3 regions of the Marinomonas sp. FW-1 genome follow, and region 3 is predicted to be linked to each of the others. Evidence: predicted binding sites of a transcription regulator. Region 3 holds the regulator's gene; each other region holds the start of a gene.

Region 1 (3,231 bases), 140 kb from region 3:
ATTTGTACTACTGAGCATTAAAACTCCATACGTTCCAGATTCAATAAATAAAGCCTACCCTAAGAGAGACTAAATATTATTCCGATTGCACTTGAACGGTTTCTATTGCCAATCGAGCAAGCTCATCAGGTTGGAATTTCGCTAAAAATCCGTCTGCACCCACTTTTTTAACCATGGCTTCATTAAAGACGCCACTTAGAGAAGTATGAAGAAGAATAAATAGATCCTGTAAGCGACTGTCATTACGAATCGCTGTCGTTAATGTATAGCCATCCATTACTGGCATTTCAATATCTGAAATAACCATGGAAAATTCTTTCGTAACATCCTTGCCATCTGCAACCAAAGTTTGAAGATAATCTAGCGCCTCACGACCATCACATAAAACGGTTGTTGCAAAGCCAACTTGCTCCATACAGCGCTTGATCTGCTTACGAGCAACAGAAGAGTCATCCACAATAAGAATATGGTGTTTTTGGGCATTTTCAGTCACGCTGTTATCAACAATACCAGCCGAAATGTCTTGACGGGTTGGCGCAACTTCAGAAAGAATTTGCTCCACATCAATGATTTCGACCATCTCTTTGTCTACCTGACAAACAGCCGTCAAGTAATTATCGTTTGATAACCCTTTTGGTGGTGGCTGAATATCACTCCAGTTCATGTTTACAATGCGCTCAACGCCTCGTACCAAGAACCCTTGAATGCGGCGATTATACTCCGTGATAATGACAAAGCACTGGGCAATGTTTTCAATAGGGCTTGCACCCGTAGCCAAACCTAAATCTAAAATAGGGATTGTACCACCACGAATATGAGCCACCCCTCTAACCACAGGGGAGCTATGAGGCATAGTGGTCAATTTAGGGCACTGTAGTACTTCTTTTACCTTAAAGACGTTAATACCGTAAATCTGCTTACCATTTAAGCGAAACAACAGCAATTCAAGTCGGTTTTCCCCTACGAGCTGTGTACGTTGGTTAACAGTATCCAAAACTCCAGCCATAAACGCCTCCAGAATGTAAAAACATATACTGAGGTATTACCTCAAAATTGTTAAAATGCATCATCCGATGATAAAGTGAATTCTATTTTTTTACTAACTATCTTATTAATCAAGCAATAATAAACAAAGAGAGCAAATCATGCGAATCATAAGGCTAAGTATAGCCTTCATTTGTTTCCAAACAGGATTAACTTTTGCCGCTTCTCTAGAAGAGCAAATTAACCTCTATATCAACCAAGTAGAGATCCCTCGGCTGTCAGAAATATACCCTGATGCCGCTATCACTATCTCGCTAAACAATCTTGCTGCTCTAAACTATCTGCCAGACTGCGAAAGTGGTTCAATCCAAATCAACAATCAACGGCCAGAAGCAATTAAACGTACAAATTATGAAATCAGCTGCCAGTCGCCCACTTGGAAGTCTTACATTCCAGTCACACAAAGCATCTTAATCTCAGCCGTAAAAACCATAACACCAATCAATCGCGGACAAGTGATCAATCAGTCCAACACAGACGTTGGCGAAGTCGACATATCAACATTAAGAGGCGATGTTTTTACTCTAAAAAACCCTCCGTACGGCTTGATTGCTGCACGAAACCTCCGAATCAACACATTCATAACTGATGACCTAACCAACCAACCAACACTGGTAAAAAAGGGAGACCTTGTACTTATTACCGCAAGCAGTGGCACTATTATAGTAAGAATGAACGGTGTTGCTCTAGAAAATGGTGTAAAAGGTCAACAAATCAGAGTAAAAAACACAAGTTCTGAACGAATTATATACGCCAAAGTTGTAACTGACAGTGAAGTTCTTGTAAACTATTGAACAAGGATTATTCTACAAGTGTAACGAGTAAATTCTTTTATGAAGTTTTTACTAAAGTTCTCTTAGACTCTGCCGACAATATAGACAGGCAAATTATTAAAGGGCGGAAAACCCAATGGCAATACATTTTACAGGTCTATCCAATCAAAACACTATAAACAAAAGTGAACGATCTCAGAAAGACGATGTAGCAGGCAATGCAACAGCTAAAAACAACGCTGTGCAAAGTGGCGGCACACTTGCTGAAGATACCGTAAAATTAAGCGGAACTGCGCAAACATTGCAGAGCCAGCAAGCGAAAATTAACAACTTACCAGATGTTGATATGGATAAAGTAGAGCAAATCAAGAAAGCAATTGCTTCTGGCGAGTACAAGATCGACACGCAAAAGCTAGCAAGCAACATGGCTTCTATGGATTCATTGTTCTAAGCTATAAGTTCAATGCACCCAGCAAACGGTTTGCCTTATGATTCCTATCGCCCCAATATTCATCAGAAGCAAAGAGGTACTAGAAAAACTTTCTGCGCTTCTTGATGAAGAACGCTTTGCTTATGGCGAGTCGGACAGTGACACCATTATTAATATAGCAGAGCAAAAACAAGCCCTCCTCGATGAAATGAATCAACTTAATGAGAAGCGAGTCAACATTCTCATTAAATTTGATGTCGTAGATAGAAAAAAACCTACCGAAGAAGAATTCAAACACTGGTTAAATTTACAAGACAGTTCATTAGACAATGTACGCTTACTCATGAATGAGTGCGAAACACTCCTACAAGTATGCAAAACTAAGAACAACACCAATGCGCGTGTACTTAACACCCTTCAGAAGCGCAATAAGCACCTTTTTGAATTACTGCAAGGCCATAACAGCAAAAATAAAGTCTACACCTCTAGAGGCTCGACCCACCCAATAAGCAGCAAGCACACACTTGGTAGAGCGTAAAAAACCATACAAATCAATATTGTACTGACCATGGATTTGTATTCCAACCCTAAATAATGTATAAAACACTTCGTCAAATACGTCCTCATAGGTAAACAGGATATACCGGCCGCCTCCTAAGCAGCTATTCCAGGTTCGAGTCCTGGTGGGGACACCAAACATCTAGAAACCGACACAAAAAAAAGAGCCTTACGGCTCTTTCTAAATCCACGCTTTTAGTTTGTCGCCTTACTCAGCTTCAACCACTTCAAAACTATGAACTATCTTCACTCCGCCTTTTTCTAACATCAAAGAAGCAGAGCAATATTCTTCAGCCGATAATTTCACTGCACGCGCAACCACGCTTTCTTTTAAGTTGCGACCTGTCACAACAAAATGCACTCGAATCTCTGTGAATACAGCCGGAACCGCATCCGCTCGATCCGCATCAATTTGAGCCACACATG
Region 2 (3,231 bases), 120 kb from region 3:
GAACCGAGAGCAGAAAGCTCTGCTTCATACCCAGCGAGTTTGTCTTGATACAATTTTACTTTTGTATCTCTTCTTGCGCTCACCATATCACTTACTAGGGATTCCAGATCTAATCCAGATCCAGCACCTAATGAGCCAATAGCCATAGCAACTCCCCAAGTTTAAAACATAACATTTATAACAAAATCACACTTCACTATTCACTAATGTTCCTTTTACGTCACTTAGCTGATTCATGATAGCATCAATTCTTTCTGACATCTTCAGGAACTCTTCTGTGGGCATTTGACGCACCACATCACCTGTCGTTTGGTCTAACACTTTCACAATATTATTTTTGCGATCTTCGGTCATTTCAAACGATAACTGAACATTTAATTGAGACATTTTAATGTTCGCGTTCTCAATCTGCTTTGGCTCAACACGAGGAGAACTTGCTGCCCCTTGGCTGTTACCACTATTAGCACCAGTTTTATTACTATCGGCTGAACCCTGTATTACTTTAGCATTTGCTTCACGTAATGCTCTAAATTGCTCATCCGCTCGCTGGTCTTGCCTAGTTGTAACCACTCCCATTGGCTGCTTTGAAAAATCACTGGAATTAATTGACATATCATCAACCCTCTAAACGAAACAAAAGCTGGAACAAAGCCCCAGCTTTTCGTTAAACCTAATAATTTTAGCCCAAAAGAGACAAAGCAGTTTGTGGACGTTGGTTCGCTTGAGCCAATATAGATGAACTTGCTTGCTGTAGAATCTGAGCACTTGTTAGTTTAGCAGTTTCTTCAGCGAAGTCAGCATCACGTACACGAGAACGAGCGGCTGATACGTTTTCTTGGATATTACTTAGGTTACTGATACTAGAACCTAGACGGTTTTGAATCGCACCCAATTCTGCACGCTTAGAACCTACAGCAGAAATCATATTATCCAAAATAGAGATCATGCTTTGTGCGTTTTGGATAGAAGTAACCGATGGCGTACCAAAGCCTTCTTCTGGATTACCAAAACTACTAGAACGACTTGCTGGTGGCTGAGGCACAGCTGGTGCATTCGGATCTACATAAACTTCACCACGCTCTTCAGCAGCAGCGATCGCTTCTAACTCTGGATCCTCATACTCATCACCGTTAGCTTCAGCTTCTGCTCTCGCTTGTGCTTTTGCTGCATCTTTTTGTACAAAGTAATCGTTATAAGCAGCCACTTCTTCTTGGTACTTCGCTTCAGCAGCCGCATTAGAAGATAGACCAGCCATAGTGAAACCACCATTGCCTGCGTAATCTTGGTTTTCACCTTTACTCAAATCAAAGCTAATTGTTTGGTTTGCGTCTGCACCAACTTGGTAAACACCATCATAAGTACCATCAAGCAAGCTACGACCACCGAAAGTGGTATCAGAAGCGATACGGTCAATCTCTGTAGATAGAGCCGTGATCTCTTGCTGTAGTGCTTTACGGTCTGCATCAGAGTTAGACCCGTTTGCAGACTGAATAGACAGAGTACGCATACGCTGCAGCATGTTTGTCGTTTCATCCAACGCACCCTCAGCAGTTTGAGCTACAGAGATACCGTCATTGGCGTTACGCACTGCCTGATTCAAACCATTAACCTGAGATGTTAATCGGTTAGAAACCTGCAAACCTGCGGCATCATCTGCTGCACTATTGATACGCAAACCAGAAGATAAACGCTGAAAAGACGTATCCAAAGTTTTGCTTGAGTTCATCAACTGACGCTGTGCGCTTAAAGATGAAGTATTCGTATTAACGTATAAAGCCATTATAGCCTCCTAGGTTTCATTAAACTCCGCAAAAAAGCAGATCGTATAAGGTTTTCGACAAGAAATTGAAAACCTTTAGTCAATTTCGGAATATTTTTTCCTTAAGGTGGAAAAAAACATCCCATAAAGCGGCAAATTAATGCCTAACTAATTGTTTTAACAGGATTAAAAAACAATTAAATTTTTTTACGTTTTTTTCTAAAGCACGTACTTTCCGAGCAAAACGGCTCCGAAATACCACTTCAAACGCCCTAAAACCCCCGCTAATGACAAAATACTGACATTCGACAGAAGAATTACCCGATCACATGTACATATTGTTCAAGCCGTATATTGCCAATTGGGCAAAACGGTAACCTTTTATTGCCGCACCCCATTGCCACAATGCGCCACAACACAGCCACAAGCGGAGAATGCTTGCCACCGCAAATAGGCAGCAATATTCCTACGACACAAATCGCAAAAAGCAACATAGGTGGTGCCTTTCTCGCACTCACATACCCATTAAAATCAGCTCATAGCGGTGCAGCCAAACAATCCATTTTTTCAATCCCCCCCCCAGGCAAGTCCATTCAACGCAACAGCCCCAGCAATATTTTTTTATCGCCACTTCTTTCCATACAAAAAGCGCTCTTTATTCGACTCAAACCCTTCTTAGGTGCAATACAAACCTGCTGGTCACGCCACAAAATCAGGGCGCAACTGTGCCATTAGAAAACGGACGTCTCTTTTCAACAGGCGCACACAAAAAACAGGCAAAGCTAGATGCGATAAAGCCTAAAATGTTGATCACTAAGAACAGCAACACCCTCAAATACGCTCACCTCAAAAAAAATTCGATACCATAAAATCCCAGCAAGGCTTCGTTATTAAGCCATTTTCAATCTATAAAGCTCTGTCGAATCAACTCAGCCGATACTCCTAGGCACTAAAGGCCTCGATACCTCGTTTGAGCCATAATTCAGGCGCAACTGTGCCAGCAAACAACCAATTGTTTTTCGCCATGCACGAGCAAACAAAACCAATACACATCAGCCCAAAACGATTGCGATCAAAAGCACTCATCAAACAACTCCAGCCATCAATCTGAGGCGTACGGAACAAATCGCTTACCCTGCCCTTTAAAATCGAGACGCAATTGTGGCGTTTAAAACAGTGCTTCAACTTATCGTTCGCCCACAGACAAACCCGAAATGGCAGCGCCAAATATCCGACATCCGAACCCCTTACCTATCAAGTAAAGTGACCATTACTTTCAACACATAAAAAAAGCCAAAGCATCCAACCTCTCTTGCCAATCAATCTCTTGTCGGCACGACCAATCCGTGTATTTCTATCTATCGAAGAATGCATCGAACAACAGCATGACTCACATGTAACGCCTTTCATCAGCAGGCAAGACACAGCTATGCCAGAACAAATTAATCCCCCTTACAGACAAGCGGGACTCA
Region 3 (3,231 bases):
GGAACACTACTATCAACCATATCCATGGTTTTATTAGCAGCTGCACTAGTCGTTTCGATAACATAATTCAATCGATCCGAGGCATCAGTAATTTTGGTAACAGACTCGCTCCCGCCCTCACCAACAACAAGGTCCATTGAATCAACCTGAAAATCACGAATAGCATCATGCAAACTTCGAGTTAAAAAACCCACTTCGTTATAGAAACTATTATGTCGGGCTTCGCTCAGCTCTTGAATCTTTTTAATTGCACCACTAAAGTCACCGACTTCAATGTAATTTAAAAGCTCAACTGCGCCGTCTTTAACTAGATTTTCAAAATCCCCTAGTCCAGATCCCAATATCTTTGACATCTACATTTCCTATTTCGCAGCATCTATTCGTTCGAATATTTTCTCAATTTTTTCTTTGAGAGCCACCGCAGTAAACGGCTTAACAACATAACCATTCACCCCAGCCTGAGCTGCAGCAATAATTTGGTCACGTTTCGCCTCTGCCGTTACCATAAGAACAGGAATGCTTTTCAATTTTTCATCTGCACGCACGGCACGAAGTAATTCGATCCCTGTCATACCTGGCATATTCCAATCGGTAACGAGAAAATCAATCGTACCGGCTTGAAGTATGGGTAACGCAGTCGTCCCATCATCAGCTTCGACTGTATTGGTAAACCCTAAATCCCGTAGTAGGTTTTTAATGATTCGTCTCATTGTCGAGAAATCATCAACAATTAGGATCTTCATGTTTTTATCCAATGCAACCTCCACACCCTAAAGGTAATATTACACAACTCATAATTAATCTCGCCAATCGCTTAATCTAGCTTTCAATCTCATAGCCGCTTGACTATGAATTTGACTAACCCTTGATTCACTTACGCCTAACACTGCACCAATTTCTTTCAAGTTAAGTTCTTCATTATAATAAAGTGACAAAACTAACTTTTCTCTTTCCGGTAGGTTATCAATTTCTATTGCCAATTGATTTTGAAATCCGCCTTCTTCAACTAAAGAATATGGTGCATTTTCAACTTCGGATTCAACGCTATCTAGATTATTTGTATCAGAGTCTAGCATTTCTTCATAGCTAAACAACTGAGTAGACATAGATGAATGAATCATTTCATGATATTCATCCATCCCTATATTCATATGCGCTGCTACTTCCATATCTGAAGCTTCTCGTCCCAGGGTCGCTTCCAATTCTTTTATGGCGTTAGCAACTGCTCTACCATTTCGTCTTACTGAACGAGGCGCCCAATCTGTTTTTCGCACCTCATCCATTATAGAACCGCGAATACGGATTCCCGCATAAGTTTCAAAGCTGGCGCCTTTCGTAGACTCAAAGCGTTTATACGCCTCAATTAGCCCCATCATGCCAGCTTGAATCAAATCGTCTATATCCACACTATCAGGCAATCTCGCCAATAGGTGATAAGCAATTTTTTTCACTAAATACCCGTATTGTTCAACAATCGCATCAATTGAGAGCGTTGCTTTTTTGGAGTATGTGTTATATCCGTTTTTGGTCTGCATAAAAATAGTCTAAGCAACCTTTACCATTTAAGTTAGTTGCGCTAACTAACTGTACTACATAGTTTGGCGCAACGCTTTCAGTAATAACATAATTTTACTAACTACCATACTTTAGTGACCCATAAAGCTGACTGTAGTGTTCTGCTGTATAAACAGCTCTACTAATCAGGTTATGAGCACGAGCAGGTTCGATATCATCAGGTATTCTTTGTCCATCTGCGATATAAACAACAGGAAGACCTTCTTCAATAACTACACTAATCGCTTCGCCAAGTGAAGCTGATTCGTCAAGCTTACTTAAAACACACCCATCAAGCTGCACCTGTGAATATATTTCAGTCACGGTTTTCAGAACTTGTCTTTGGCTTGTGCAAGGCAATACTAATAACTTCTTAAGGCTGGCCCTTGCTCGTTTCATCATTAACAATTGGCGCTCAAGATTAGAATCTCTTGGATTCATACCTGCCGTATCAACCAATACCAAAGAGTAATGCGCGTATTTTGCTAACACTTCATTTAAATCTGAATACTCATTAACAACTTCAACGGGAACATTTAAAATACGCCCAAACGTTCTCAGTTGTTCATGAGCAGCAATTCGATAGGTGTCTGTTGTAATTAATACAACACCTTCAGAGCCATGTTTCAATACGTGCTGGGCAGCAATTTTACCGATTGTGGTTGTTTTACCAACACCAGTAGGGCCCATAAAGGCAATACAGCCGCGTAATTCATTAGAGCCTGAGCGAATAGGTATATAGTCAGCCAAATGTGCCAATAACCTATTCCAGTCATCTTCACGGCCTTTTAGATCTATATCATCCATCAGTCTAGACACAACAAACTCAGACAACCCTAACCCTTTTAACTTTTCGCGGGCTCGAGTCTCAACAGAAGATTCTTTGGCAGAGCTACGGTTGTCATTTTGCTGATGCTGTTCCAGCATAGCCCGAACACTTTTCAGTTCGCGCTCCATGTCCTGCAATTGCTTAGCATTATCACTATTTTTAACAGATAAAGCCTCTTCAACAGCTGGATCTTCCTTATCTTCAGGCAGTGGCGGCATTTCAATCTGAGAGTTTTGACGCGGTGAAGTATAGGAAGGTGCGTCATTCTGAGGTAGCGTGGTTTGTTGCTTGGCTCGTTCTATGCGTTCTAAATAATTCGCACTAGGATCGACCGAAGTGTCAGGGCGCGAAGAGCTTGAGCTCGAACGTTTAGACGACATGCTAGAAGGCAAAGATCCATCGTAATCTAGAGCGGCAACAATTTCTATCTCGCCTGTTGGCAGACGTTGATTTGACAAGATAACCGCATCAGGACCTACGGCGTCACGAACTTTCCGTATCGCTTGGCGCATGTCTGGTGCTCGAAACCGCCTAATTTGCATGAATACCTTAATCCTTACAGTTTATTTTTCTTACAAATCCATAGCTTACCCGAAAGATTCCGATAAATATAGATACAATATTTTACAGAAAACTGGCAATTACTATTGACCAATAACCCCCACGACAGTAATACGTTTATGATCTGGAACTTCTTGATAAGAGAGTACAGACATATTCACCATACCATAGCGCATAAAACGCGCTAACATAGGGCGAATCGGTGCAGATACGATCAAAATAGGTGTATTACCCATTGCTTCTTGCTGCTCTGCCGACTGTCTCAAAGAAGTCTGCAATTGTTCTGC

The links. The regulator FliA, encoded in region 3, starts transcription of late flagellar genes. The targets are predictions, from matches to a motif close to CTAAAGTTNNNNNNNNNNCNGCCGATA.
Region 1: a site for FliA is predicted at 1,890-1,916, ahead of flgM (flagellar biosynthesis anti-sigma factor FlgM). Genes of this name have one in related genera too.
Region 2: a site for FliA is predicted at 1,833-1,859, ahead of C1X04_RS18840 (flagellin). Genes of this name have one in related genera too.

The regions. Positions count from the first base shown of each region.
Region 1 covers NZ_CP025987.1:858,243-861,473, reverse strand. Annotated here, with positions in the region: gene C1X04_RS03995 (protein-glutamate O-methyltransferase CheR) at 1-18, opposite strand, end outside; gene C1X04_RS03990 (chemotaxis protein CheV) at 77-1,006, opposite strand; gene flgA (flagellar basal body P-ring formation chaperone FlgA) at 1,146-1,838, shown strand; gene flgM (flagellar biosynthesis anti-sigma factor FlgM) at 1,954-2,268, shown strand; gene C1X04_RS03975 (flagella synthesis protein FlgN) at 2,306-2,785, shown strand; tRNA gene C1X04_RS03970 (tRNA-Arg) at 2,867-2,942, shown strand; gene C1X04_RS03965 (OsmC family protein) at 3,014-3,231, opposite strand, start outside.
Region 2 covers NZ_CP025987.1:877,724-880,954, reverse strand. Annotated here, with positions in the region: gene fliD (flagellar filament capping protein FliD) at 1-146, opposite strand, end outside; gene C1X04_RS04070 (flagellar protein FlaG) at 187-612, opposite strand; gene C1X04_RS18840 (flagellin) at 680-1,780, opposite strand; gene C1X04_RS18405 (hypothetical protein) at 2,702-2,845, opposite strand.
Region 3 covers NZ_CP025987.1:1,000,452-1,003,682, reverse strand. Annotated here, with positions in the region: gene C1X04_RS04670 (protein phosphatase CheZ) at 1-353, opposite strand, end outside; gene cheY (chemotaxis response regulator CheY) at 363-755, opposite strand; gene C1X04_RS04660 (RNA polymerase sigma factor FliA) at 798-1,535, opposite strand; gene flhF (flagellar biosynthesis protein FlhF) at 1,633-2,925, opposite strand; gene flhA (flagellar biosynthesis protein FlhA) at 3,028-3,231, opposite strand, start outside.